Regions from separate parts of the Arthrobacter sp. FW306-07-I genome, predicted to be linked through region 1. Evidence: predicted binding sites of a transcription regulator. Region 1 holds the regulator's gene; the other holds the start of a gene.
The links. Region 1 encodes HrcA, which represses chaperone genes, less so after heat shock. Its sites were predicted from a motif close to TTNGCACTCGNNNNNNNCGAGTGCNAA; they were not measured.
Positions count from the first base shown of each region.

Region 2: LFT46_RS13960 (FmdB family zinc ribbon protein) is a predicted target of HrcA. The motif match lies at 12,120-12,146, and genes of this name have one in related genera.

Region 1 covers NZ_CP084550.1:2,314,527-2,324,272, reverse strand. Annotated here, with positions in the region: gene lepA (translation elongation factor 4) at 1-1,514, shown strand, start outside; gene hemW (radical SAM family heme chaperone HemW) at 1,540-2,769, shown strand; gene LFT46_RS10695 (DUF4870 domain-containing protein) at 2,994-3,404, opposite strand; gene LFT46_RS10690 (DUF3097 domain-containing protein) at 3,481-4,329, opposite strand; gene hrcA (heat-inducible transcriptional repressor HrcA) at 4,503-5,516, shown strand; gene dnaJ (molecular chaperone DnaJ) at 5,603-6,730, shown strand; gene LFT46_RS10675 (16S rRNA (uracil(1498)-N(3))-methyltransferase) at 6,733-7,512, shown strand; gene LFT46_RS10670 (GerMN domain-containing protein) at 7,499-8,455, opposite strand; gene LFT46_RS10665 (PhoH family protein) at 8,824-9,746, shown strand, end outside.
Region 2 covers NZ_CP084550.1:3,017,566-3,037,059, reverse strand. Annotated here, with positions in the region: gene LFT46_RS14000 (GuaB3 family IMP dehydrogenase-related protein) at 1-1,014, shown strand, start outside; gene LFT46_RS13995 (glycerol-3-phosphate dehydrogenase/oxidase) at 1,118-2,857, shown strand; gene LFT46_RS13990 (PTS sugar transporter subunit IIA) at 2,896-3,384, shown strand; gene LFT46_RS13985 (SURF1 family protein) at 3,471-4,370, shown strand; gene LFT46_RS13980 (DUF3817 domain-containing protein) at 4,367-4,876, shown strand; gene guaA (glutamine-hydrolyzing GMP synthase) at 4,993-6,582, shown strand; gene LFT46_RS13970 (DUF4011 domain-containing protein) at 6,712-10,869, shown strand; gene LFT46_RS13965 (RcpC/CpaB family pilus assembly protein) at 10,954-11,682, opposite strand; gene LFT46_RS13960 (FmdB family zinc ribbon protein) at 11,798-12,064, opposite strand; gene LFT46_RS13955 (5-formyltetrahydrofolate cyclo-ligase) at 12,176-12,796, opposite strand; gene galU (UTP--glucose-1-phosphate uridylyltransferase GalU) at 12,900-13,805, shown strand; gene LFT46_RS13945 (GNAT family N-acetyltransferase) at 13,810-14,430, shown strand; gene LFT46_RS13940 (hypothetical protein) at 14,536-15,447, shown strand; tRNA gene LFT46_RS13935 (tRNA-Ala) at 15,581-15,653, shown strand; gene LFT46_RS13930 (hypothetical protein) at 15,777-15,929, shown strand; gene LFT46_RS13925 (Pr6Pr family membrane protein) at 16,031-16,786, shown strand; gene corA (magnesium/cobalt transporter CorA) at 16,764-17,759, opposite strand; gene LFT46_RS13915 (Lrp/AsnC family transcriptional regulator) at 17,760-18,254, opposite strand; gene LFT46_RS13910 (MFS transporter) at 18,424-19,494, shown strand, end outside.

The DNA.
Region 1 (9,746 bases):
TGGTGGACGCGGCCCAGGGCATTGAGGCCCAGACGCTGGCCAACCTGTACCTGGCCATGGAGAACAACCTCACCATCATTCCGGTGCTTAACAAGATTGACCTTCCCGCGGCGCAGCCCGAAAAGTACGCAGCTGAGCTGGCCAACCTGATCGGCGGCGACCCGGAGGATGTCCTGCGCGTGTCCGGCAAGACCGGTGTGGGCGTGGAAGCCCTCCTGGACAAGATTGTCAGGGACCTTCCGGCGCCGGAGGGTGACCCCGATGGTCCGGCCCGTGCCATGATCTTCGACTCTGTCTACGACACCTACCGCGGCGTGGTGACCTACGTCCGCGTGGTGGACGGCATGCTCCACCCGCGGGAACGCATCCAGATGATGTCCACCAGGGCCTCGCACGAGCTCCTGGAAATCGGCGTCAGCTCACCCGAACCCACACCTTCCAAGGGCCTGGGCGTCGGTGAAGTGGGCTACCTGATCACCGGCGTGAAGGACGTCCGGCAGTCCAAGGTGGGCGATACTGTCACCAACTTGGCCAAGCCGGCAGCCCAGTCGCTGCCCGGCTACGCCGATGCCAAGCCCATGGTGTTCTCCGGCCTGTACCCGCTGGACGGCGCCGACTACCCGGTCCTCCGTGACGCCCTCGAAAAGCTCATGCTCAACGACGCGGCGCTGGTGTACGAACCGGAGACCTCGGCTGCGCTGGGCTTTGGTTTCCGGGTGGGCTTCCTGGGTCTCCTGCACCTCGAGATCACCCGCGAACGCCTGGAGCGCGAATACAACCTCGACCTCATCTCCACTGCGCCTAACGTGGAATACGAGGTGACCCTGGAGGACAAGAAGGTGGTCCGCGTGACCAACCCCAGCGAGTACCCCACCGGCAAGATCGCGGAAGTACGCGAACCCATGGTCTCCGCCACCATCCTGGCCCCCAACGAATTCGTCGGCGCCATCATGGAACTGTGTCAGTCACGCCGCGGCGTCATGGGCGGCATGGACTACCTCTCCGAGGACCGGGTGGAAATCCGCTACCGCCTGCCGCTGGCGGAAATCGTCTTCGACTTCTTTGACATCCTGAAGTCGAAGACCCGCGGCTACGGCTCCCTGGACTGGAAAGCCGACGGCGAGCAGGTTGCCGACCTGGTCAAGGTGGACATCATGCTCCAGGGTGAGCAGGTGGACGCCTTCAGTGCCATTACCCACCGGGACAAGGCATACGCCTACGGCGTGATGATGACCGGCAAGCTCCGCGAACTCATCCCTCGGCAGCAGTTCGAGGTGCCCATCCAGGCGGCCATCGGTTCCAGGATCATCGCCCGTGAAAGCATCCGGGCCATCCGCAAGGACGTACTGGCGAAATGCTACGGCGGTGACATCTCACGTAAGCGCAAGCTGCTGGAAAAGCAAAAAGAAGGCAAGAAGCGCATGAAGATGGTGGGCACGGTGGAAGTGCCGCAGGAGGCCTTCATCGCCGCCCTCACCACGGACGAATCGAAGGACAAGGCAAAGAAGAAGTGACCACTGCGCAGTGGGGGACGCCCTGATGCCCAGCGTCCTTCCCCTCGGCGACCCGGCGCCGTCGGACGGTCTGCTGCCTGCACAGGCAGCGGACGGTGCGGCGGGCCGGGCTTTCGGCCTGTACGTCCACATTCCCTTTTGCGCCGTGCGCTGCGGATACTGCGACTTCAACACCTACACCGCCACGGAGCTCGGCGGCGGCGCATCCCAGGATGCATATGCCCAAACGGCGGTGTCGGAAGTGGCATTGGCGGCCAAGGTGCTGGCGGGCTCGGGCATGCCGGAGCGGAAGCTCAGCACGGTCTTTTTCGGCGGCGGCACGCCCACGCTGCTTCCCGCTGAAGACCTTGCGGCGATCCTGCGCGCTGCCATCGATCAGTGGGGCATCGAGGACGGCGCCGAGGTCACCACGGAAGCCAACCCGGACTCCGTTACCCCTGAATCCCTGGCCGTCCTCAAGGAAGCCGGCTTCACCCGCGTGTCCTTTGGCATGCAGTCCGCCGTTCCGCACGTCCTCAAGGTCCTTGACCGCACCCACACGCCGAGCCGGGTTCCGCAGGTGGTGCAGTGGGCAAGGGAAGCCGGCCTGGCTGTCAGCCTGGACCTGATTTACGGCACGCCGGGGGAGTCGCTGGCCGACTGGCGGCACTCACTGGAGACCGCCCTGTCGTACCAGCCGGACCACATCAGCGCCTACGCGCTGATCGTTGAGGAGGGTACCAAGCTGGCAGCCCAGATGCGGCGCGGTGAGGTCCCGGGAATTGACGACGACGACCACGCCGACAAGTACGAGCTCGCCGACCAGTTGATCACCGAAGCAGGGCTTGGCTGGTATGAGGTCAGCAATTGGGCGCGCACTCCGGAGCAGGCGTGCCGGCACAACCTCGCATACTGGCGGGGCGACGACTGGTGGGGGATCGGGCCGGGCGCCCACTCCCACATGGGCGGGGTCCGCTGGTGGAACGTCAAGCACCCGTCCGCCTATGCCAACCGGCTGTCGCAGGGGCTGTCGCCGGCTGCCGGCAGGGAGACCCTGGATGCGGAAACCAGGCACCTGGAAAAGGTGATGCTCGAGGCGCGCCTGCAGTCAGGGCTTGAGGTGTCAACGCTCAGCGCCGCCGGGCGGCACGAGGTGGCCGGGCTGATCGCGGGCGGCCTGGTGGAGCCTGCTGCTGCTTTCCGCGGACGCCTGGTGCTGACCCTCAAGGGCAGGCTGCTGGCAGACGCAGTGGTCCGCCGCATCCTCCCTGACTAATCTCAGGGAGCCGCTGGGTGCGCCCCACAGCTTGCGAGGGCAGGGAGCCGCTGGGTGGGCCCACGCCCGTAGGGTTCCCTGGCCGAGCTTGCGAGGCTAGGACCGGTGGGTGGGCACACGCCCGTAGGGTTCCCTGGCCGAGCTTGCGAGGCTAGACCGCTGGGTCGGCCCACGCCCGTAGGGTTCCCTGGCCGAGCTTGCGAGGCTAGGGCAACGGGCGGGGACTATTTGATCCAGCGCAGGTTGTACTGGTAGCGGTGCGGCTGGCCACGGTTGACGTGGATACCTGCGGCTACGGAGAAGCAGGTGAGGGCCACCCAGATCAGTGTGGCGATGACCGCGAAGATGTTTCCCACATAGGGGATGAAGACCAGGATGTTGGCCAGCACCGCGGCGATGGTGGGCGGCAGGCTGAAGTTCAGCGCTTCCTTGGATTCCTGCGCGGTGAACGGCCCGCGGTCGCGGAAGATCAGGTAGATCAGCAGCGAGGGGATGCACCCCAGGATCCCGCCGAAGTGCGCCAGCGTGGCCCACTGGCGGTCCTCGCTGGCCGTAAGCGGCAGGGCGTTGGCGGGTACGCCATGGTACTCGGAGCGGCCCTGGCCGTCCCTGTGATCACGTGCGTTTTCTGCCACAGTCTGTGTCCTTCTGAGGTGCAAGTTAGTGCTGACTACTACCAAGAATACTGGCTTTAGGGCCGGCGCCCGCCGCTCAGGGCACGGTAAGGAAATCGATGACTTCCTCAACCCGGCCCAGCAGGGACGCTTCGAGGTCCGCGTACGTGCGTACGGCGCCCAGTAATTTCTGCCATCCGAGGCCGATGTCTTCCTTCGTGCTGTGGGGCCAGCCGAACGCTTTGAGGATCCCGGTCTTCCAGTCCTGCCCGCGTGGGATGGCGGGCCATTTTTCGATGCCCAGGACTGAAGGCCGGATTGCCTGCCAGACGTCCACGTACGGGTGGCCGACGATCAGGACGTTGCCGGCCGCGCCGGGGGACGCCATGACGGCGTCGGCGATCCGGGATTCCTTGGAATCGGGAACCAGGTGGTCCACCAGTACGCCGAGGCGGCGGCCAGGGCCCGGCTTGAAGTCCGCCACGGCTGCGGCCAGGTCGTCGATGCCGTGGAGGGGCTCGACGACGATGCCCTCCACGCGCAGGTCGTCTCCCCAGACCTTTTCCACCAGTTCGGCGTCGTGCTTGCCTTCCACCCAGATCCGGCTTGCCTTTGCGACCTGGGCGCGTTGGCCTGGGACGCGCACTGAACCGGAGGCGGTCCGGCCGGCGGGAGGACCGGCGGCGGCCTTGGGCGCGGGCGGCATCAATCGGATGGGCTGGCCCTCGAGGAGGAAACCGAATCCGAGCTTGAAGGACCGGGACTTTCCGCGGCGGTCCTCCAATGCCACGACGTGCATTCCGCCGGACTTCTCTACGCGGGTGACAGCGCCCACCCAGCCGGACTGTACTTCCTCAAGAACCATGCCCCGCTCCACAGGGACCTCGGGCAGCTCCACCCGCTTGGGAGCGGAAATGCCCCGGGGGCCCCAGTTCTGGTAATCCATGGAATCAATCCGCCTAGCGCTAGCTCCTCAACCCGGGAATTTCGCCCGGAGCGGTACCAATGCTAACAACGGGCCGAGGCATAATAGACTGTTAGCACTTAGGCATGTCGAGTGCTAACCCTTGGGCGGCACCGGGCGGAGCGGGTGCCCCGGACCATGGATGGAGGTGGAGAGTGAGCGAGCCACGCAAACTGGAAGTACTGCGGGCCATCGTGGAGGATTACGTCCACTCCCGCGAGCCGGTTGGGTCCAAAGCCCTGGTGGAGCGGCATCATCTTGGCGTTTCCAGCGCCACCATCCGCAATGACATGGCCGCGCTGGAGGACGAGGGGCTGATCACAGCCCCCCATACCAGCGCCGGCCGGATCCCCACGGACAAGGGCTACCGGCTTTTTGTCGACCAGATCTCCGCCGTCAAGCCCCTGTCGGCTCCCGAACGCCGAGCCATCCAAACCCTCCTGGAGGGCGCGGACGACCTCGACGACGTGCTGGACCGCACCGTCCGGCTGCTGTCACAACTGACCAACCAGGTAGCCGTGGTCCAGTACCCGCACCTGAGCAGGGCACTTGTCCGCCACATCGAATTCGTGCTGCTGGCACCGCGGAAGGTCCTCGTGGTCCTCATCGCCAACAGCGGCAAGGTGGAGCAGCGCGTCATCGACGTCGGGCAGGACCTCGGAGACGAAGCGCTGGCCGAGCTGCGCACCCGCTTCCTTGCCGCCCTCGGGGGAACCCGGCTGAGCCACCTCGCCCAGGCACTTCCCGCCGTCGTGGCCGCTGCGCCCCAGCCGCAACGCCAGGCAGCCTACGCGCTTGCCCTCGGCCTGGAGGCGCTGGCCCAGAACAGCAGGGAAGACCGCATGGTCATGGCCGGCACCGCCAACCTGGCCAGGTCGAACGTTGATTTCCCCCTGAGCATTGGTCCGGTGCTGGAGGCGCTCGAGGAACAGGTGGTGATGCTGCGGCTGTTGAGCGAAATGGCCCAGGACCACCGCGGCGTTGCCGTCAGCATCGGACGGGAGAACCCCTATGACGGCCTAGCCGAGGCCTCCGTCGTGGCCACCGGCTATGGTCCGGACAGTGCAGCCAAGGTGGGAATCCTCGGACCCACCCGAATGGACTATCCCACCACCATGGCCGCCGTCAGGGCCGTAGCCCGCTACCTTTCCAGGATTTTGGGGCCCTGACTCCTGGCCGCCGGAGCCCGCTTCGGCTGTGGACAAGAGTCCTGGCGCCCGACTGAACGCAGTACAACAAGGAAGAGACACGAATTTTGAGCAGCCACTATGACGTCCTTGGAGTCTCACCCGAAGCTACGGGCGAAGAGATCAAAAAGGCCTACCGCAAGCTGGCCCGCACCCTTCACCCGGACGTTAACCCAGGTGCCGACGCTGCCGAGCGCTTCAAGGCGGTAACGCACGCCTACGAGGTCCTTTCCGACCCCCAGAAGCGCAGGATCTACGACACCACCGGCAACGAAAACGGCACGGACAACGGTTTCGGCGGCGCCGGTTACGCAGGCCAGGGGTTCGCGTTCCAGGACATCTTCGACACCTTCTTTGGCGCGGGCGGCACGTCTGGCCCGGCGTCCCGGGTCCGCCGCGGCCAGGACGCACTCATCAGTGTCCGGATCGACCTCCGCGACGCCGTCTTCGGAGTCAACAAGAAACTCGAGGTGGACACCGCAGTGGTCTGCCCCACCTGTGATGGATCCTGCTGCCGCCCGGGCACCCACCCGGAGCGCTGTGACATCTGCGGCGGCAGCGGCCAGGTCCAGCGGGCCGTCCGGTCCATCCTTGGCCAGGTCATGACGGCAGCTCCCTGCGGCACCTGCGAAGGTTTCGGTACGGTCATCAAGGACCCCTGCAATGAATGCAGCGGCCAGGGCCGCATCCGCAGCCGCCGGTCACTGACCATCAAGGTTCCTGCCGGCGTCGCCACCGGCACCCGCATCCAGCTTTCCGGGCAGGGCGAAGCCGGCCCGGCAGGTGGGCCCGCCGGCGACCTCTACGTGGAGATCCGCGTCAACAACGACCCCACGTACGTGCGCGAAGGCGATGACCTGCACGCCACCCTGCACATCCCCATGACCGCTGCGGCCCTGGGCACGGACGTCAGCCTGGAAACCTTCGACGGTACCCAGGAGATCGATGTCAAGCCCGGCACCCAGTCCGGCGAAATCATCACCCTGCGCGGCTTGGGCGTCACGCACCTGAGGGGCTATGGCCGCGGCGACCTGAAGGTCCATCTGCAGGTGGACACCCCCGCCAAGCTCGACTCCGCGCAGGAGGACCTGCTGCGCCAGCTTGCCAAGCTCCGCGGCGAGCAGATCACCGAAGGCAAGTTGGCTGCCAGCGGCGGCATGTTCGCCAAGCTCCGGGACCGGTTCGGGAACCTGTAGCGGTGAGCAACCCGGTCTTTTTCACCTCCACCGGTTCGCTGGACGCCATGTCGCCGGGCCGCATCTTTGTCCTCGAAGGGGCGGAGGCGCGCCATGCCGTCACCGTAAAGCGGCTGGCGCCGGGCGAGGCCGTGGACATTGTCGACGGCGCCGGCACCCGCATGACCGGAAGAGTCGTCTCGGCTGCACCCTCGGGCCTCGAGGTGGAGTGCGGCAGCCTGGCGGTGGAAGACAGGCCGGACGTGCGGCTGGTGCTGGTCCAGGCCCTGGCCAAGGGCGATCGCGACGAACTGGCCATTGAGACGGCCACCGAACTGGGCGTCGACGCGGTGGTTCCCTGGCAGTCCGAACGGTCCATCGTCCGCTGGAAGGGCGACCGTGCAGCGCGGGCTCACGCCAAGTGGGAGTCAACCGTGGCGGCGGCCGCCAAGCAGGCACGGCGTGCCTGGATCCCGGAAGTGCGCGCCGCCGTCGACACCACAGGGCTTGCCACCGCGGTGAACGCGGCGGACCTGGCGGTCATCCTGCATGAAGACGCCGTACGGCCGCTGCGTACCGTCCTTGAAGCGTGGCAGGGGAGTGCAGGCACCGGCTCCCGTGAAATCCTGCTGATCGTCGGCCCGGAGGGCGGCATCAGCCCGCGGGAAGTAACGAAACTCTGCGACAAAGGGGCTGTGACAGCCCTGTTGGGGCACCATGTCCTGCGGTCCTCCACAGCCGGGCCGGCCGCCGTCGTGCTTGCCAGCGACATTCTTGGCCGGTGGACCACTACCGGACTTTGAAGGTCCTGGTGTCCTCGTTCTTGTCCGGCTCCCCGCCGGAGCCGGCCTGCGCCACCCGGAGTTCGTAGTCGCCTGGCGGCAGGTTCAGGGCCAGCGTGAAGACGCCCGCCTGTCCCTGCTCCGTGCCGGCCGTGGTCTCCCCGTTCAGGAAGGGCGCTTTGCTGCCCCCGTCCCCGGCCCGAAGGAGCTGCCAGTGGAGCTTCGCGCCAGGTGACGTGCTGCGCCCTGTGACTTTTACGCTGCCGCCCGGCACCTCGGCGTTTTCCTGGGGGTCGATAATCCATACCGGCGCCACCAGGCCTGCCGCGCGCGTCATGAGCGCGCCCAGCTGGATCTTTCCGAACGCCACGTAGTCCGTGTGGCCGTCCACGAGGATCCGGACCCGGACTTGCTGGCCGGTGTCGATCAGGCCCGAACTGGCGGCCGCCGCGGTGGCCGTGTAAATCAACTGCTGGATGGCCCGTGCCGCCATGTCTGCATCGAGGTTGCTGTTAAAGGCGTCGGCCGAGACGTCGACGGTGATGACATCCTTGCCGGAAATGGACGTGGCCAGCTTGTCCGGGTTCTGCCAGGGCGTGAAGAAATCAGGGTCCAGGGGCTTTTCCGACATCATGGCGCGCAGTGCCCGGGTCACCGGGTTGTCCTGCTCCGGGACGTCCCGGAATTCGCGGTAAAGGAAGATGTTCCCCCCGCTGCGGCCAATCCAGTACACCGGGGCCTTGTTGGAGGACTGCGTGGTTTCCAGCGGGGCGCTTGTGGCCGGGCCGTCCGGCATAGTGCCCCCGGAGGCGGGGACCGATGCGCTGGTGCCTGTAGGTGAAGGCCCGCCCTCGGCCGTGCAGCCTGCCAGGGCCGGAACAAGCACCAAAATTCCTGCAAGGACGGCCGGGCACAGGCGGCCCTTGGGTCGTCCTGCCCTTTTGGGCACAGAGGTTTCCGGCACTGTCCTGCCCTTGTCCTTTCCTGGCGTGGCGGGCCGATCCCCCTGGCGGCCTGACGTCCCAGCAGATGCTGGATTTCCAGCATTGCACAGCGGTGCGCACGGTCAGCCGCTCTGTGCGTCCTTCCGGCGAACTGCAACTGGAACGATATATGGCCGATATGAAGTTGATATCTAAGCGCCCTGCTCGGGAACCTTTCACGGGTGGCGCGGCAGCTCCCATTCGGGCGGATATCCGCTCCATACCCGTGCTGGCGTAAGATAAAGGGATCGCTGGGCAGGGAGCACCGCGCGACGGGCACCGGCATCAGCCAAACGCAAAACAAGTGATGTCGATCTTCGAGGGGACCACGGGCCTGCGGGCCAACACCATGACTGAATCAGCAAATGGTAAGCGCCGGCTCAACACGGGCGAAGGCAGTCCGGGGGAATTTCCGCACTCAATGCCCGGCACCCGGACCGAAGTTGTCCTCTTTGAGAACACCGACCAGATGGTTCAGTCACTTGGCAGCCACGACGAGGCGCTGCGCTTTATCGAAGAGCAGTTTCCGGATGTCAATTTCCACGCTCGCGGCAATGAACTGTCGATCAGCGGCCCCGTCAGTGACGTGCCCCGGATCATGCGGCTGCTCCAGGAGGTCCGTGGCCTGGTGGCCAGGGGCACTGTCATCACGCCCGCAGTGCTGCAGCAGCTGGTGTCGCTCCTGCGCACCCAGTCCCTGCAGAATCCCGTGGACGTGCTCACCCACGACATCCTCTCCAGCCGCGGCAGGACCATCCGGCCCAAGACGCTCAACCAGAAGAACTACGTTGACGCCATCGACGCCAACACGGTGATCTTCGGCATCGGGCCCGCCGGCACCGGCAAGACGTACCTGGCCATGGCGAAAGCGGTCCAGGCGCTGCAGCAAAAAGAGGTCAGCAGGATCATCCTCACCCGCCCTGCGGTGGAGGCCGGGGAGCGGCTGGGATTCCTGCCCGGAACGCTCAGCGACAAAATCGACCCCTACCTCAGGCCGCTCTACGACGCCCTGCACGACATGATGGACCCCGAGTCCATCCCGCGTCTCATGGCCGCCGGCACCATCGAGGTGGCCCCTCTGGCGTACATGCGCGGGCGAACCCTCAATGACGCCTTCATCATCCTCGACGAGGCACAAAACACCACGCCGGAACAAATGAAGATGTTCCTCACCCGGCTTGGATTCGGATCCAAGATGGTGGTCACCGGAGACATCACCCAGGTGGACCTGCCCTTCGGAACGCGTTCCGGGCTGCGGATCGTCGAGGAAAT
Region 2 (19,494 bases), 710 kb from region 1:
ATCGACGCCTACCAGTTCGACATGCCAGTGATCGCCGCTCCGATGGACTCGGCCATGTCCCCGGCCACGGCCATTGCCCTGGGCAAGCTGGGTGGCCTCGGCGTGCTGGATCTGGAAGGCCTCTGGACCCGGTACGAGGATCCGCAGTCGGTCCTCGATGAAATTGCGGCGCTTGAAGACAAGACCAACAGCCCCGTCGTCACCGGTCGGATGCAGGAGCTGTACCAGGCACCCATCCAGCCGGAACTCATCACGTCCCGCCTGGCCGAAATCCGCGAGGCCGGCGTCACCGTTGCCGGATCCCTGACCCCGCAGCGCACCCAGGAGCACTACAAGACGGTCCTGGCTGCCGGCGTCGATATCTTTGTCATCCGCGGCACCACCGTGTCGGCCGAACACGTCTCCAAGGACCACGAGCCCCTCAACCTCAAGCAGTTCATCTATGAACTCGACGTCCCGGTGATCGTGGGCGGCGCAGCCGGCTACACCCCGGCGCTGCACCTCATGCGCACCGGTGCCGCCGGCGTGCTGGTGGGCTTCGGTGGCGGCGCAACCACCACCACGCGGCGCGCCCTGGGCATCCACTCGCCCATGGCTTCCGCGATCTCCGACGTCGCCGCGGCACGCCGCGACTACATGGACGAATCCGGCGGCCGCTACGTCCACGTGATTGCCGACGGCGGCATGGGCACCTCGGGTGACATCGTCAAGGCAATCGCCATGGGCGCCGACGCCGTCATGCTGGGCAGTGCCCTTGCCAGGGCAGAAGAAGCGCCGGGCAAGGGCTGGCACTGGGGCCAGGAAGCCCACCACACCGAGCTGCCGCGCGGGGACCGCGCCAATGTCGGCACCGTTGGGCCGCTGGAGGAGGTCCTCTTCGGACCCGGCCACCACACAAACGGCACGTCCAACCTCATTGGTGCGCTGCGGCGCTCCATGGCGACCACCGGCTATTCGGACCTGAAGGAATTCCAGCGGGTCGACGTCGTCGTATCGCCTTACGAAGGAAACTAAGCACAGGTCAGGGCCGGGTGGGCACCACCCGGCCCTGCCCAAAGCACGCCCATTGCAAGTAGTGTGGGGTTACTACCGGCACTAGAGGCACTGGAGGCGTTCAATGAAGAGTGTTCCTGCAAACGGCGGGGTCCTTGGCCCCGAAGCCAGGGAAGCATCCATCCAGCGGCTGCGCGCCACAGCCGAACCCGGCCAGGAGCTGGACATTCTGATTGTGGGCGGTGGCATCGTTGGTGCCGGAGCAGCGCTGGACGCCGTGACCCGTGGGCTGAGCGTTGGCATCGTCGAGGCAAGCGACTGGGCCGCCGGTACCTCCTCAAGGTCATCCAAACTCATCCATGGCGGCCTGCGCTACTTGGAAATGCTGGACTTTGCCCTGGTCAAGGAGGCCCTGCAGGAACGCGGCCTGCTGCTCTCCGAGATTGCCCCGCACCTGGCGCGGCCGGTGCCCTTCCTTTACCCGCTCACCAAGCCGTTCATTGAGCGTCCGTACGTGGGCGCCGGCATCGCACTGTACGACGTCATGTCCATCTCCAGCGGACACAGCCGCGGCGTGCCGTTCCACAAGCACTTGAGCAAGCGCGGCACGCTGCGGGCGGCCCCCAGCCTGAAGAACGATGCCTTTGTGGGATCGATCAGGTACTACGACGGTCAGGTGGATGACGCCAAATACGTGGCCAACCTGGTCCGCACGGCTGCATACTACGGAGCGCATGCAGTGAACCAGATGGCGGTGGTGGACTTCCTGCGCGAGGGCGAGCGGGTGGTTGGAGCCAAGGTGGAGAACCGCGAGGACGGCACGCAGTTCAGCGTCCGCGCCAAGCAGGTCATCAATGCCACGGGTGTGTGGACCGATGAAACCCAGGCCATGGTGACGGACCGCGGCCAGTTGAAGGTGCGCGCCTCCAAGGGTATCCACCTGGTGGTTCCCCGGGACCGTTTCCAGTCCACCGTGGGGCTGATCCTGCGCACCGAGAAGTCGGTGCTGTTCGTCATCCCGTGGGGCAGGCACTGGATCATTGGCACCACCGACACGGACTGGCATCTGGACAAGGCGCATCCGGCAGCCTCCAGCAAGGACATCGACTACGTCCTGGAACACGTCAACCAGGTTCTGAAGCGGCCGCTCACCAGGGAAGACGTCGAAGGGGTCTATGCCGGGCTGCGGCCGCTGCTGGCCGGTGAAAATGACTCCACCGCCAAGCTCTCCCGCGAGCACGTGGTGGCGCATCCGGTTCCCGGCCTGGTGGTGGTGGCCGGCGGCAAGTGGACCACCTACCGGGTCATGGCCAAGGACGCCGTCGACGAGGCCACCCGCACCATGGACGAGCGGGTGCCGCCCAGCTGTACCGAGACCATCCCGCTGCTGGGCGCCAGCGGTTTCCGGGCGGCCTGGAACCGGCGGAACCGCACCGCGGAGGAATCCGGGGTGCACGTGGCGCGGATCGAGCACCTGCTCAACCGATACGGGTCCATGACCCCCGAAGTCCTGGAAATCATCGAGCAGAACCCTGAACTGGCTGAGCCTATCCCGGGAGCCGATGACTATCTTCAGGCCGAGGCCGTGTACGCAGCCACGCACGAGGGCGCCCGCCATGTGCAGGACGTCCTGACCCGACGGACGAGGATCTCCATCGAGGCGTGGGACCGCGGCGTGTCCGCTGCCCCTGTTGTCGCTAAACTGATGGGTGACGTCCTTGGCTGGAGCGAGGCACAGCGCGAAAACGAAGTCCGCCACTACCTTGCCCGTGTGGAGGCGGAACGCCTTAGCCAGCAACAGCCGGACGACGAATCCGCAGACGCTGCCCGCCTGGGCGCGGAAGACATCGTGCCCTTGCGTTGAGGGGCCGCTAGCCCCACTGCTGACCGAAGGGATACGCCTTGGCGGAACCACTGGACCCGTATGACGCCCATTTGACCACCGCCGACATGGTGATCCTGGAAATGGAGGCCAAGGACAAGACCGACGCCACCAACCAACTGGCAGAGCGGCTGCACGCGGCAGGGCGGATCTCAGATCTTGACGGGTTCCTGAAGAACGTTAACGCCCGGGAGCACCAACTGGCCACGGGGCTCCCGGGCGGCATCGGGTTGCCGCACGCAAGGAGCGAATTCGTCTCCCAAACGTCCATCGCGGTTGGAATCGCGAAGTACGGCCATGCGCTGGACTTTGGTGCCGCGGACGGTCCGGCCACGGTCATCCTGTTGATTGCCACCCCGGCCAGCTCCTTCTCGGACCACCTGGAGGTGCTGGCCACCCTGGCCCGGTCGCTCTCAAAGGAGTCTTTCCGGGAGTCGCTGCGTCGTGCGTACGACGCCGAAGTGATTGCCGAACTCATCAACTCCAGCCTGGTCTTCTTCGACCACTAGGCGCGGCTGGGATGGGCCGGTCCCGTTTCCGGTCCGGATGCCCTGGCGTTTAGTTGTTCTACAGAAGTACGAAGTACGGTTAAGACGTGTGGAAAACAGCCCTTAAGCCCCGATGGATCGCAGGCTTTATCTTCGCGATCGTTCTCTCCGGGGTCTTCGTGCTGCTGAGCCAGTGGCAGTTCGGGCGCTCCACCCAACCCGAGGTGCCGGTCAACCCGGCTTCTGAACAGGTCCAACAGCTCACAAGCACCCTGCAGCCCGGGGAGTTCTTCCACGGAAGCGTCGCAGACCAGATGGTGACGGCGCAGGGAACGTACAGCCCGGACAAGCAGGTCCTGGTTCCCGGCAGGCTCCACGACGGCAAAAGCGGCTACTGGGTGGTGTCCGCCTTCGCCGTCAACGGTGCCCCGGCCCTGACCGGCGCGGGCGCATCTCCCCAAACCTGGATCCCGGTGGCACGCGGGTGGGTAGCCGAGCCGGGGGATGCGGCAGCACCGCCGTCGGGCGTTGTTGAACTAACCGGACGCCTCCTGCCATCCGAGGCGCCGGTGGCCGGGAAGTCGCCCAAGCCGGGGGAGGCCACGGCTGTTTCCGTCGCCGAGCTCATCAACTACTGGGACGTGAGCAGCTACCCGGGCTTTGTGTCTGCCACCGCCGAGGTGGTGGGCGGCCAGGACGTCAGCGCCTCAGCCGTCCCTGGAAAGCTCCTGCCCCTGGATATCGGGCCGCAGCCCCCCGGGCAGCACATCAACTGGCTCAACCTGTTCTATTCCATCGAATGGGTCGTCTTCGCCGGTTTCGCCTTCTTTATCTGGTGGCGCCTGGTCAAGGACGACTACCACCGCGATCTCGAGGAGGCCCTCGAGGACGCCGATGAAGCCCCCGCAGGCGGCCTCCACGAAACACAGCCTCTTCAGCAGCAGCCTAACCAGCACCAGCCTGAACAGCAGCAGCCTGACCAGCACCAGCAGAAGGTACAGCCATGATTGATCCGAAACCCGCCACCCCATCCCCGCAGGCATCCGGCGGCAAGACTTCCGGCAAGAAGCGCCGCTTCGGCGGTACTGAGGCACAGATCCGGTCGGCCCTGAAGTTCTACAAGGTCATGGCCTACCTCACCGGCACCATGCTGCTCCTGCTCTGCGCCGAACTCGTGGCGCGGTACGGCTTCGGGCAGTACCTGTTCGCGGGCGGCACCAACGCAGTGACCGGCCAGCCGTTCGGCTTCGGATTCGCCGACGCCGAACCGGCCGGGGTGATCAACGGCGTCAACGTCTCCGTCACGGTGCTGATCGTGCACGGCTGGATGTACGTGGTGTACCTGATCTCCAACTTCCGGCTGTGGTCGCTTATGCGCTGGCCGTTCCTGAAGCTAATCCTGCTGGCACTGGGTGGCGTGGTGCCGTTCCTGTCCTTCATCGTCGAGAAGAAGTTCCACGCCGAGGTGGAGGCCGAGCTGGCCGCCAACCCGCAGGCCCCGCAGCGCTACTGATCCCCTCCGCAGTGGGCTGCGCACAGGCAGCCGACCGGCCGCCGTCGGACGTTTGCTCCGTCACAGCGCGGCCTCCCAAGGTGCGCCGGTGCAACGGCGCCAAGTAGGCTATTACGGTGACTACTCCCACTGCATCCCAGACTTCCCAGAAGCCGGTGCTGGTTGTTGATTACGGTGCCCAGTACGCGCAGCTGATTGCCCGCCGCGTCAGGGAAGCGAATGTGTATTCGGAAGTGGTTCCGCATACTTACTCCACCGAGCAGCTCCTGGCCAAGAATCCCGCCGCCATCATCCTTTCCGGCGGCCCTTCCAGCGTTTATGCCGACGGCGCCCCGAGCGTTGGTGCCGACCTCTTCGAGGCCGGCGTCCCCGTCTTTGGCATCTGCTACGGGTTCCAGGCCATGGCCAACGCGCTGGGCGGCAAGGTGGACAAGACCGGCCTGCGGGAGTACGGATCCACCGAGACCACCATCCTGGGCGAGGGGCGTTCCGTGCTGAAAGGCATGCCCCAGCACCAGAAGACCTGGATGAGCCACGGCGACTCCGTCCACTCTGCGCCCGAAGGCTTCGAGGTGCTGGCCACGACCGCGGGCGCGGAGGTGGCTGCCTTCGCCAACGAGGAAAAGGGTCTCTTCGGTGTGCAGTGGCACCCGGAGGTCAAGCACTCCGCCTACGGACAGCAGGTGCTTGAAAACTTCCTGTTCAACTGCGCCAAGATTGAGCCCAACTGGACCACCGGAAACATCCTGGAGGAGCAGGTGGAGCGGATCCGCCAGCAGATCGGGGATTCCCGGGTAATCTGCGGGCTCTCCGGCGGCGTCGATTCAGCAGTGGCGGCAGCGCTGGTCCAGCGCGCCGTGGGCGACCAGCTCACCTGTGTGTTCGTGGACCACGGACTGCTGCGCGAGGGCGAAGCGGAACAGGTGGAACGCGACTTCGTGGCCGCCACCGGCGTCAAGCTGTACGTGGCCAACGAACAGGAGCGCTTCCTTTCGGCACTGGCAGGCGTCAGCGATCCCGAAACCAAGCGCAAGATCATTGGCCGCGAGTTCATCCGCGCCTTCGAAGAAGCCGAACTGGCCATCATTGCCGAGGCTGCCGCGCACGGCGAGAAGATCAAGTTCCTGGTCCAGGGCACCCTCTACCCGGACGTCGTCGAATCCGGCGGCGGCGAAGGTGCCGCTAACATCAAGAGCCACCACAATGTGGGCGGGCTTCCCGAGGACCTGCAGTTCGAGCTTGTCGAACCGCTGCGAGCCCTGTTCAAGGATGAAGTCCGCGCCGTGGGCGCCCAGCTGGGGTTGCCGCAGGAGATCGTGGGCCGCCAGCCGTTCCCCGGCCCCGGCCTGGGCATCCGGATCGTCGGCGAGGTCACCAAGGAGCGGTTGGACCTGCTCCGCAAGGCGGACGCCATCGCGCGCGCCGAGCTGACCGAGGCCGGCCTGGACAACGAGGTCTGGCAGATGCCGGTAGTGCTGCTGGCGGACGTCCGCAGCGTCGGCGTCATGGGCGACGGCCGCACCTACGGCCACCCCATCGTGCTGCGTCCCGTTTCGTCCGAGGACGCCATGACCGCCGACTGGTCACGCCTGCCCTACGACCTCCTGGCCAGGATTTCCAACCGGATCACCAACGAGGTGGACGGCGTCAACCGGGTGGTGCTGGACGTCACCAGCAAGCCGCCGGGAACCATCGAGTGGGAATAGCTTCCTAAGTGGCCGGCCTCCGCCAGCGGGGGCCGGCCACTGCTTTTCCCGAATGAATCCTCCGCAATTTCCCGTGCTCCAGTGTTGCGGTCGCTCAAGTCCGGCGCCGAAGCGGCTACTCTCGAACCTATGCCGGTATGGTCCAGGACGTCACGTGCAAACGCAGAAAAGAAGGCAGAAGTGTCAGTTGGTCAAGGCCACCCGGAGGGCTCGGAAGAGCTTCGTAAATGGCTGTCCGGGCTCAAACCCGTCACCGGCGCGGACACGATGCTGCGCTTCACCAAGACGCCCGAAGGTTCCATCGACCTCACCTCGGCACACCCCTCCGGACTCGCCCAGCTCATGGCCGGGCGCCGCACCCGCCTGTCCACGCTGATCCGGGACCGGCAGCAGTACGTGGTCGCGGCAAGGGCTTCACGCAACATCCGGTCCAAGATCTTTGAGCTCGCCAATGACCGCGGTATCGATGCCGGGTACCTGTCCGCAGGCACCGTGGTGTGGACATCCGCCGTCGGGGGCAAACCCCAGCGTGTGTCCGCCCCCGTGATGCTGACCGCCATCTCCCTCACGGTTCGGCCAGGGGAGGACGACTTTGAACTGCAGCTCACCGAGCAGGCACAGATCAACCCGGCATTGGTGCGGCACCTGAAGAACATCCACGGCATCGTCTTCGACGTCAACGCCGTGACCCGCCTGGCCTACAGCACCGCCCGGTTCGACCCCCAGCCCGTCCTGGACCGGCTGGCCACCCTGATCCGGCCCATCCACGGGGCGGAAACCCAGCACAACCTGCTCGTTTCCACCTTCGCCGACCTCTCCGGCAACCTCGACGACCCCTGGATCAACGACACACACCCCATCGTGTCCGCACTGGCCACCGCCGCCGGCGGCGAGATGGTGGACATTGAAGAACCGGACCCGTCCCGCTTCCCGCAGCTGGACAACCGGCACCCCAAGGACGAACTGCTCCTGCTGGACGCGGACACGGACCAGCAGTACGTAATCGATGCAGCCCGCGCCGGGGACTCCCTGGTGGTCAGCAGCCCGCCCGGTACCGGCCAGACCCAGACCGCGATCAACACAATCGGTGCCCTGGTGGATGCCGGAAAGACCGTGCTGGTGGTGGGCGACCGGCGCGCCAGCCTCAATGAGGTGTCCGGACACCTGGAGTCGCTGGGACTGGAGTCCATCCTGTTCCAGCTCACCGGGAATGTCACCGCCCAACAGCTGAAGGGCCAGTTGGTCCGGGCGATCGTCCGGAACGAGAAGTCGCTGGAACCGCAGCTCGGGAACCTGCACCACACCCTTACCGAGCACCGGCATGCGCTGATGGATCACGTGGCATCGCTGCACAACGTCCGCGATCGGTGGGGCTGCTCGCCGTACCAGGCCATGCAGTCCCTCGCCGAACTCACGTCCATCCATCCGGCACCGGCCACCACCGTCCGGCTTAAGCGCAGCGTCCTGGACAGCATCCGGGACCGCGATGAACTGGCCGGCCGGCTTCGCCGTGCTGCCGAACTGGGCAGCTTCAGCAAGGCGGCCACCACCAGCCCCTGGCACGGCGCAAGGCTGCTGACCCGCAAGGAAACCGAGGAAGCCCAGGACCTGGTCCGGTCCGTGGCCAAGAGCCTTCCCATCCTCCGCGACCGGATGGACGCGGTTGCCGAGCACGCCGAAATCCGTCTGGGCGAATCCTTTGCCGAGTGGGGCGAGCAGCTGGAACTGCTGGTTGCCGTCCGCGGCAGCCTGGACAAGTTCACCCCGGACATCTTCGACCGCCCGGTGACGGACCTGATCTCCGCCACTGCACCGTCCTCGTGGCGGCGTGAGCGCGGCATCGAGCTGACGGCCATGCAGCGCTCCAGGCTGCGCCGGGTGGCCAAGGAATATGTGCGTCCGGGCGTCCACATCGCGGACCTGCACTCGTCCCTGCTGCTGGTGCAGGAACAGCGGGCCCTGTGGGCGGGATACGCCACAACGCAGCGGCACCCTGCCGTTCCATCGGGCCTGGCCGAAATGAACGCCATGTACCGCTCCCTGGACAAGGAGTTGGCGCAGCTGGGCGAGGCGCTGCGGCATACGGAAGACGGTGGGTCGCTGACCGGCGTTCCCTACCCGCAGCTGATGGAACGCCTGGAGCGCCTGGTGGCGGACACCGATACGCTCAAGACCCTGCCCGAACGCACACTCCTCATCGAGAACATGCGCGAACACGGCCTGGGTGAACTCCTTGCCGACCTTGCCGAACGGGAAGTACCCGAAGGATCGGTCGCGGCCGAATTGGAACTGGCCTGGTGGCAGTCCGCGCTCGAGGCAATGATCAGCGGTGACGACTACCTGGCCATGTCCGACGGCGACGCACTGCGCCGGCTCGAAGCAGAGTACCGCCTCGCAGACAATGCGCACATTGCCAGCGGCGCAGCCCGGCTGCGGTGGGCCCTGGCGGAGCGGTGGCGCACCGCTATTGCCGCCCAGCCGCGGCAGGCCGGCCTCCTGCGCAGCCTGCTGAAGGACGGGCGGGTCTCCCTGCCCGCCCTGACCGCACAGGCGCCTGACCTGATCGGGACGCTGGTTCCCGTCTGGTCTGTCAGTCCCTACCTCATGACGGGCCTGCTGCCAGCGGAGCAGCATTTCGACGCGGTGGTGATCCTCGATGCTGAGGCCACCTCCCTGCAGGCCGTCCTGCCCTCGATTGCCCGTGCACGGCAGGTCATTGCCTTCGGTGATTCCCGCATAGCAACGCCACGGACCTTCACCGTGGGAGTGGAGCGGCTGGCGCCCGGCGAGTCGGCGCACCACCGTGTGGAAAGCGCCTTTACCGCGCTCTCCGCCGTCCTGCCGGTATGGCGGCTCAATGTGGTGTATCGCGCGGTGGACGAGGACTTGGTCCTCCAGCTGAGTAAGAGCTTTTACGACGGCGGCCTGCGCCGGCTGCCGGAAGGGCAGTCCGCCACGGGGCTGGACCGCTCCCTGTTGGTTGAGTACCTGCCGGACGGCACCGGCCTGCCCAGTGCCGACCACGAGGGTGTGGAATCCGTCGTGGCGGAGGTCAACCGCGTTGTGGAACTGGTCTTCGAGCACGCCAGGATGCGCCCCCGAACGTCCCTCGCGGTCGTAACCGCCAGTCTCCGGCACGCGGCCCGGATTGGCGAGTCCATCAGGCTCCAGCTGTCCAACCAGCCCGGCCTCGCCGGATTCTTCGGTGCCGGCCCGGAGTCCTTCCGGGTGGTTGACCTGGAACGCGCCCAAGGCCTGGTGCGTGACCACGTCATCTTCTCACCGGGATTCGGGCGGACCCCCCACGGCCGTGCACTCCACAACTTCGGGCCGCTGTCCGCCGAGGGTGGCCGGGAAAAGTTTGCCCTGGCGATGACCCGGGCACGGCGTTCCCTGCACGTGCTGACCTGCTTCCGGCCGGAAGACCTGGACCACACCCGCCTCACCCACGGGGCGGTGGACCTTTACACGCTGCTGAACCGGGAAATCTCCGGCAACACGGACCTGGGCACTCCGGCGTCCCGTGCCGCTGCCAGCGAACAGGCACTGGGAGCGGATCCCCTGGTAGCGGATCTGGGGGACAGGCTGCGCGCCCGCGGCGCCCGGGTGTGGCACCAGTACGACGGCGCCATCGACGTTGTTGCCGCGGCCGACCCCCTGAACACCATGGGCCAGGACGACCTGGACCTGCCCCGGCCTGTGGCCATCGAATCCGACGGCACCAAGCAGTACCGCGCCATGAGCGTGCGTGAACGCAGCCGGCTGCGCCCGGAACTGCTGGAACGCCTGGGCTGGCGCTACATGCCGCTGTGGACCATCGAAGTCTTCACCGACCCCTCGACCTGCGCCGACCGCATAGCGGGGTACCTGGGACTTGAGAACATCGTGCTCCCTGGCAGGACCACGACCTCTACGGGCTTCCTTGACGACGACGTCCACCAGGCGCTCAATGGAATCGATACCGCATCATCGGCAGCTTCCGCGGGCAAAGAAGATTTGAGCAGAGAAGAATTGAGCAAGGAAGACAGGGCCGGGAAAGCCGGTCCCGAGGAAGACATGCACTACGACGAGAACAAGAACGGAAACCCTGAACCTGGCACTGACGCTGCTGCGTCGGGGGCGCCTGCGGCACCCGGCCCGAATGCCCCTGCGGCGCGCGCGGCACAGGGCGGCAGCGAGGAAATCCTTCCGAGCAAGGCCGCAGAGGACGATGCGCGCAGCTGGGGAGACCGGGAGGACGACCACGACACGTGGTTGAAGGAACAGAAACCACCGCACTGGGGCTGACCGCGCAGGGCTGACCAGGGGTTCCGGGTTGGATGTGTGCCTGGTTTGGATGGAGCGCCCGGCTTCGGCCTTGCATGGCTGATGTCACGGCGGCCCGACAAGGACGAAGAACAGCCGGCCCTGGGTTGAGGCTCCGGCCAGACGGGACGATTGTTCTGCGTTGGCCGCCACCACGATTAGTCCATCCGTCTCCGTGGTGCCCAGCCATTGCCCGCCCTGGCCGCCGTTGTTCGACGTCCACAGGACGGGTACGGCAGATGCCAGGACCTGGGAGGGACCCTGCTGGTCAAACCCGGTGGCTGGCGTCAGCACCACATTGACCAGTTGGCCGGGGGAGACCAGCTGTGTGGACGAAGGGTCCGCCATGCGCAGGGGAACAGCCGCTGAACCGGGCGGAGTGCCAGCCAGCAGTCCGGGACCCAGCAGTTGGGCGTCCGTGAGGAGCTGGCCCTTGCGCATGGGCGCGGCCAGCTGCTTGCCCGTTGCGGCGGCGTCATCCTGCAGGAAGCCGTCCGCCACCATTCCCGGCGGCACCTGGACGTGAGCCAAATCTGCTGTGGTGACGGCGCTTCCGGCGGGAAGATCCCGGGCGGCGGCCAGCGCCCTAACAGTGGAGAGCGGGGCAGGAGTGAGCTGCTGGACCGCAAGGGCTGCAGCTGCGCATAACAACAACGCCGCAGCGAGCCTGCGGTTGCGGTTCACCCAGCTGGCAAACCGCGCCCCCGGTGAACGCTCTTTGCCGCGGCGTGCGATGTTTCGGGGGCTGGCGGGACGCCGGTAGTGGTCGCGGCGACGGCGGGGAAGTCTGGGCATGCGCCCACGCTAGTTGCGGCAACCGCACCTGGGCAGCCAGAACGAACGCTATGTGGACAAAGGCGGCCGGCGCTGGAATGCGCCGACCGCCGTCGAACTTAAGGCTTATGCCTGTCTAGCTGGCTGCCGGAGCCGAAGCGGCGGGGGCGGCAGCGGGCGCAGCCGGAGCCGCGGCAGGCGCGGGGGAGACGGAGCTGCCCTTGGAATCGCGCGAGTCGGTGCGGTAGAAACCGGAGCCCTTGAAGACGACACCCACGCTGTTGAACTTCTTCCGCAACGTGCCCTGGCATTCGGGGCAGGACGTCAGGCTACTGTCCGAAAACGACTGGACAATGTCGAAGGCGTGGCCGCAATCCTTGCAGGCGTAAGCATATGTTGGCACTGGTGCTCCTCCTCTTGGGCAAACGAGAGGTCCCGTGCTGCCACTTGGTAAACCATTAGCAGTCGCAGGGCCTGAGTGCTAATTCTATCACTGCCCCTGGACGGGCCGGGGTCAGGCGCCGCCCGTGAGCGGCTGGTACCCGGACGGCGCAAGGACCGCCGGGACCGGCCGGTCGAACTCCTCTGCAGGAATCCGCCCCGCAGGCAGCAATTCATCGTCGTAGATAACAGCGGCCAGGGGAATTTCCTTCCCGGCTGTCGCAAGGTGTCCCAGGAACTTGTCGTAGTACCCGCCGCCCTGGCCGATCCTGTTACCGGCACGATCCACCGCGGTGGCCGGAATGAAAAGCACTGCCGCTGCGCCTGCTGTCTCCGGCCCGTGCCGGGGTCCGGCGGGCTCAAGGATGGGTGCAAATTTGCTGCGTTCAAAGCTGGTTTCCGGCGTCCAGAACACCCAGCTCAACTCCCTGCCGGGTTCACACACCGGAAGCAGCACTCTGTGTCCGCTGCTGTGCAAAGCATTCACGAGCGGCAGGGTGGGCGGTTCTTGTCCCACGCCGAGGTACACGCACGCTATGCCGGGCTGGCCGCCGGTAACCGTCCCGGCCCAGGCTTCGCCGTGCACAGCCAAGGCGTTGCCTGCCGCTTCCAGTTGCGCCGGGGTTAGGCCCGCTCGCCGGCGTCGGTGGGCGGCCCGGATATCGTCCTTGACCGCGTTCGTTTCCTGCAGCATGGTGTCCTTCCTGCGTTGCCGGCACTCAGCGGCTTCTGGCCGGATGCCAGCCTGCCGCGCCGGTGGTTACTGAAATGCTTGACGCTGACGTTAGATTAGTCCGGTGAGCACCAGTAACCCCAGAGTCCGCAAAGCCGTCATTCCCGCCGCGGGCCTGGGCACCAGGTTCCTGCCCGCCACGAAGGCGATGCCCAAGGAAATGCTTCCCGTCGTGGATAAGCCTGCCATCCAGTATGTGGTGGAGGAAGCCGTGCACGTGGGCCTCAACGACGTGCTGATGATTACCGGCCGCAACAAGCGCGCCCTGGAAGACCACTTCGACCGGGTGCCCTCCCTCGAATCGACGCTGGAGGACAAGGGCGACACGGAAAAGCTTGCGTCCATCCAGGCGGCCAGCCAATTGGGCGACATCCACTACGTCCGGCAGGGCGACCCCCACGGACTGGGGCATGCGGTGCTCCGGGCAAAGCAGCACGTGGGCAACGAAGCCTTCGCCGTCCTGCTGGGGGATGACCTGATTGATGCCCGCGACGAACTGCTCAGCACCATGATCGACGTGCAGGCGAAAACGGGCGGGTCCGTCGTTGCGCTCATCGAGGTGGAGCCCTCGCAGATCAGTGCTTACGGCTGCGCCGACATCCAGGAGATTGACGGAGAAGACTACGTCCGCGTCAACCGGCTGGTGGAGAAGCCCACGCCCGAGGAAGCTCCGTCGAACCTTGCGCTGATCGGGCGCTATGTCCTGCACCCGGCCGTGTTCGAAGTCCTCGAGCACACCGAGCCGGGGAGGGGTGGAGAAATCCAGCTGACGGACGCCCTCCAGGAGCTTGCCACCGGTGATGCCCAGGGGCATGGTGTCTACGGAGTGGTGTTCCGCGGCCGCCGCTACGACACCGGAGACAAGCTGAGCTACCTCAAGGCCTGCGTCCAGTTGGCCGTCGACAGCGAAGACCTGGGCCCGGGCCTGCGGGAATGGCTGCCCGGCTTCGCCGCCGACCTTTCCCGGTAACCCAATGCACACAGGTCCTATTTGGCCAGTCACCCTCGAGTCGGGCGACCTGGTCCTGCGGCCCATCCGGTACCGCGACAAGAAAGAGTGGACCGAGGTACGGTCGCGCAACAGTGAATGGCTGGCGCCGTGGGAGGCATCCAACCCGGACCCGGCGGGCGGCCTCCCTGACTACCGGCACATGGTCCGCTCGCTCAATCTGCAGGCTGCCCAGGCCACTGCTCTGCCTTTCCTCATCACCGAGTGGCAGCCGGGCCTTCGGAAACCCGCCATCGTGGGGCAGCTGACAGTATCTTCCATCGTCTGGGGTTCGGCCATGATGGCCACCTTGGGATACTGGGTGGACCAGGGCAGGGCAGGACGGGGGATAGCGCCCACCTCCGTGGCGCTGGTAACCGACCACTGCTTCCAGGCGCTTGGCCTTCACCGCATGGAAATCAACATCCGGCCCGAGAACGGACCAAGCCTGCGGGTGGTGGAGAAACTGGGCTTCCGGGACGAAGGGTACCGGCCACGTTTTCTGCACATCAATGGCAAGTGGGCCGACCACCGCTCGTTCGCCCTCACTGCGGAAGAAGTCCCGGAGGGCCTGTTGGGCCCTTGGCTGGCATCGCGCCGGTCATAAATCCAATGGTTTGCCCTCAGGGGCACGACACACCCTTGGTAATGCGGCCTGAGCAGGCATGATGCTCATACGGTTTTGAGTGTGGACTTCCCCCTTAGCAGCTCAGTGATCCTTGTGGTTGCCGTCGCGCTCTGGATTGTATGGGTTGCCCCTTACGTCCTCCGGAACCGCAGGCACCAGTTCCAGCCCGCCGGCGACTTCCTGGCAGACGCCCCCGCCGATGAAAGGCCGGACCCGCATCCCGGCCTGGTCCTGAACGTCGCCGCCCAGCAGGAGAAAGCCATGGAACCCAGGAAGAGTGCCGCAGGCGCTGCAAGCACCCCACCCCCGCCCAGGTTCCGCGTCCGCTACGGCCGCACTGCCCTGGCCCTTGTGGGACTGCTGTCCCTGGTCACCGCCTTCATCTCGGGTGTGCTGCTTCCGTTCGGCATCGGATCGCCTGCTCTTCCCTTCACCTGCACCCTGGTGACCGTCGCGTCGGTGGCACTGCTGCGCTGGCTCGCTGTCCGTGACCGCAGGGCGAAGGTGAACGCCGCCTTCCGCTCTGCCATGAGTGCCCCGGCACGCCGCCCGCAAGACGCCGTCGTTATTCCTGCCAAGCCCGAGGTGGCTCCCGTGATGCCGGAAAGCACGCTCTTCGATGCGGAGGCGGGCCAGGCGAAGGTTAAGCCGCTGACGGCCGTGGAGCTGCGTGAAGCGGCCCTCGCCGTCGCAGTGGCTGCCGGTGACACCAGCGCCGCAGCTCCGTCCCCCATTCCCGTGGGCACGCCCTGGGAGCCGGTGGAGGTTCCCAAGCCTGTTTACGTGGAGGCGGCCAAGGCTGAGCGCCCTGAGCCGGAGCCGTTGGAGCTGCCGGAAGCGCCCAAAGCAGTCGGCAAGCCGTCCTTGAAGAAGGGGGCTGCGGAGGCAACGGCAGCAGAGGGCGGCGAAACGGAACAGTTGAGCGCCCAGCAGTTGTCCAAGGCACAGAGCGCCCTGAGTAACCTCGACGACGTCCTCCAGCGCCGCCGCGCCTAGGGCCAAGCGGGGGAGCTTCGCATTACCGGCAGATGCCCGTGTGCGTCGATTGGCGTTGGGGATGGAAAATTTGTAGCCTAGGGACACCGGTTCCGCACCAGCCTGGGATATCTTGCAGGAGGCAGCTGGTTCCGGGGCTATAGCTCAGTTGGTAGAGCGCTTCGTTCGCATCGAAGAGGTCAGGAGTTCGAATCTCCTTAGCTCCACTAAAAGAGCCCGCTGGAAACAGCGGGCTCTTTCGTTGCCTCTTGCCCCATGCTGCGAAGCCTGTCCGCGAAACGCCGGGCAATGCGCGCGCGCTTCCTGCAGTACAGGCCTAGAGTAAGCCCATGGGAATCATCATCGGCCTTCTGGTCCTCTGGCTCATCCTGTCCATCCTTGGCTTCGTCGTGAAGGGCCTTCTCTGGCTCGCCATCATCGGCCTGGTCCTCTTCGTCGCCACCGGCGTCTGGGGTTGGCTGAAACGCAGGGCCAACGCCTGATCATCATCCGCCTGCCGGGCTGCTGTGCGGCCAGGTAGGCGGCTGGTACCAACCGCCCAAGGACTCTGGTCTTTTCGTACCGGCGGCGCCACGCTGGCTCCATGAGCCTTGCAGCGAAGCCGGGCGGCCTGACGCCCTTGATTCCTCCGGTCCGGCGCAACCTTGCCGCCAACCACGCCCTGCACCCGGACCGCCCGTGGATCCGTGTCCTTCGGGTCCTCACAGGGCTGGCCGTCCTCGCCGCAGTGGTCCAGAAGACGGTGGATGCCACCCTGCCCGGCAACGATGTGGACATTGCCCAGCTGTATTCGGAATTCACCGTGCAGGGGAACCTCGCTTTTGGTCTTGTCCTGATGATTTCGGGAGTACGGCGGCGCGGCTCGCTGCCGTACTGGTGGGACCACTTCTTCGGCGGACTGGTCCTGTACCTGGTCATGACCGGGATCATCTACGTGGTGCTCGTGGCTCCGCCGGGCGAGCCCTGGTGGACCTGGGACCTGTACTGGCCGCAGCTTGTCCACCACCGCCTGGCCCCGTTGGTGGCAGCCCTTGACTGGGTCCTGGTAACCCGCACGGTCCGCGGCCCCTGGTGGCGGCCCGCTGCGTGGCTGGGCTACCCCGTAGTGTTCCTGGCCTTCTCGTGGATCCGGGGCGGGCTGGACGGGTGGTATGTCTACGACTTCCTTGACCCCACCATCGACGGCGGCTGGCCCAGGGTGCTGGCAACCACCGGCCAGGTCCTGGCCGCGTTCCTGGCAGTTGCGGTCCTGGTGCACAGCGCGGGCAACGCGCGGGCGGCGCTGGCAGCCGGGAAGGCCGTCCGGGCCAGGGTTCCTAGATCCAGCCCTTCTTTTTGAAGATCCCGTACATGAGCGCCCCGGCGGCAACCATGAGGACCAGGGCGTAGGGATAGCCGAAGGTCCAGTGGAGCTCGGGCATGGTGTCGAAGTTCATCCCGTAGATGCCGGCGACGAAGGAAGGCGCGAACAGGATGGCAGCCCAAGAGGAAATTTTCTTCACCTGCTCGTTTTGCTCGGCGCTGGCCTCGTTCTGCCGGTTCGCCGTGAGGGTTCCGTCCAGGGTCAGGGCGTTTTGCAGCAGGTCCCGGAAGGAATCCGCCCGGGAAATCACCCGCTCGACATGGTCTTCCACATCGCGCAGGCGGTGCCGCAGGTCGCCTTCAACCTGGTACTTTTCGAAGCCCCTTTTGAGCTGGTCCAGCATCTCCGGCAGGGGGTGGATGGCGCGCTGGAATTGGATGACTTCACGTGCCAGTTCATAGATGCGGCGGGACACGGAAGAGTCGCCGCTGAACAGCTGGTCCTCGATCTCGTCAATGTCGTTCTCCAGCCCGGCCACCACCGGCGCGTAGTCGTCCACCACGCGGTCCAGCAGGGCATACAGCACCGCTTCGGGTCCGTACTGGAGGAGATCAGGCCTTTCCTCCAGCCGCCGTCGAACGGTGGCCACACCAGCTGTTTCGGCGTGCCGTACGGTCACCACGAAGTTCTTGCCCGTGAAGACGTGGAGTTCACCGAACTCCACCGTCTCGTCCTCATCCAGGTACCGCGCCGGCCGGAGTACCGTGAAAAGGTTGTCATCGTAACGCTCCAGCTTGGGCCGCTGGTGGGCCGAAACAGCGTCCTCCACCGCGAGGGCGTGGAGCCCGAACTCGGCGGCCACAGCAGCCATTTCCTCAGCGGTGGGCCGGTAGAGCCCGATCCAGGCCATGCCGCCGTGCCGGGCCAGGGTCTCAAAGGTCTGTTCCAGGTTTTCAGGCTCTGCGTGGCGGACGCCGTTGACGTAGACGGCGTTATCGATGATGGTCATTCAGGAAATCCTAGCCGCCGGGGCTGTCGCGCTGCTGAGGCCGCTGATAAGGGGTTCGGTGCGGTAGGGGATGTGGGTGTGCAGGGCCAGCACCGTCTCCGTCCGGATCACGCCCTTGATCCTCAGGACCTGCCGGAGGGACGACTGGAGGTTGTGCGTGTCGGTGGCCACCACCCGGCACCATACGTCGCCGCGTCCGGAGATCTCGTGGACTTCCAGGACCTGTGGGATGAGCCGCAGCGCCGCCACAACGCCGTCGAGCTCACGGTGGGAGACCTCGATGGTCACGAACGCCACCACGTCATAGCCCACCGCCTCCAGGTCCACTTCGCGGCCGCCCGGGCGCAGCACCCCGGCCCGCAGCAGCCGCCGCACGCGGGACTGGGCCGTGTTGCGGGCGATGCCCAGGGACTCGCTGAGCTCGCCGATCTGGATCCGGGGATCCCTGATGAGGGCCAGGAGGATCTTCAGGTCCGTGGGATCCAGCTTGTTCAAGATCGTCACTCTCCATCACGCTGCGCTTCGTAAATTGATTATTCTGCTCAATTATCCTCGCAGTAATGGATGGATAGGGCAGCAGTGCCGCACTGTTGAACCATCAATGTTGTATCCGCGCCGGGCTCCCACAAGGACTACCTGCCGTGGCGATCCCTAAGGCGGCAAAATGACGGTCTTCAGCGAACTGCGGATGCGCCCGGTAACGGCCATGCCCAGCGGGTGGAATGCCTCCACCACCGCGCGGCTGGTAATTTCCGGTGCGGCCATCTTCCTCCTCCTGGTGGGCGCCAACCTGGCCACGCCGCTGTACCCGCTGCTGCAGGCCGACCTGGGCCTGTCCAGCCTTGATGTGACCGCCGCTTTTGCCAGCTACGTCCTGGCGTTGGTGGGAACGCTGCTGCTCGCGGGGCACTGGTCGGACCATATCGGCCGGCGTGCTGCGCTCCTGGTGGCCGTCCTGACCGGGCTGGTGGGCGGCTGGATCTTCGCGGAAGCGGGAACACTGGCCGCCTTGTGCGCGGGCCGGGCACTACAGGGAATGGCTGTCGCGCTGGCCACCGGGGCAAGCGCCGCTGCCCTCCGTGAACTGCTCCCGTCCCGTCCGGAGTGGGCATCGCGCTTTACGTTGCTGGCCTCATCCGGGGGAGTGGCCGCCGGCCCCGTCATCGGCGGGCTGCTGTCGCTGCTCCCCGGCCCCACCACGGCCCCGTACGTCGTCCACTCTCTGCTGCTTGCCGGTCTCCTGGTCCCGCTGTACCTGGTCCGTGCCCGCCCGGCCATCATGGTGCCGGCAGTGTCCCGGCCGCTGCATGCCCTGGCTCCGCGCCGGCCTTCCGTTTCCCGCCAGGCGAGGGGCGCATTCTGGCTGGCGTCCGCAGTCGGCTTCCTGAGCTTCGCAGTCTTTGGCTTCTCCCTGTCCCTGGCACCGGGTTACTTTGCCCAGGTCCTTGGCACTGACTCCCGGCCGTTGATCGGCGTGTTGGCCGGCCTGCCACTGGGCGCGTCAGCATTGAGCCAGCTGGTGACCGTCCGGGGCCGCCTGACCGTCCCGGGCGGGCTCGCAGTCCTTGGCGTCTCCGTCATCCTGCTGGGGGCCGCCGGCGCCTGGCACAGCCCCCTGCTGCTGGTGGGGGCCGCCGTGACTGCCGGGCTGGGGCAGGGCCTGTCGTTCCGCATTGTCTTTAACGACGTTGCCGACAAGGTGGAGCCCGCCCGCCATGCCCAGATCATCAGCACC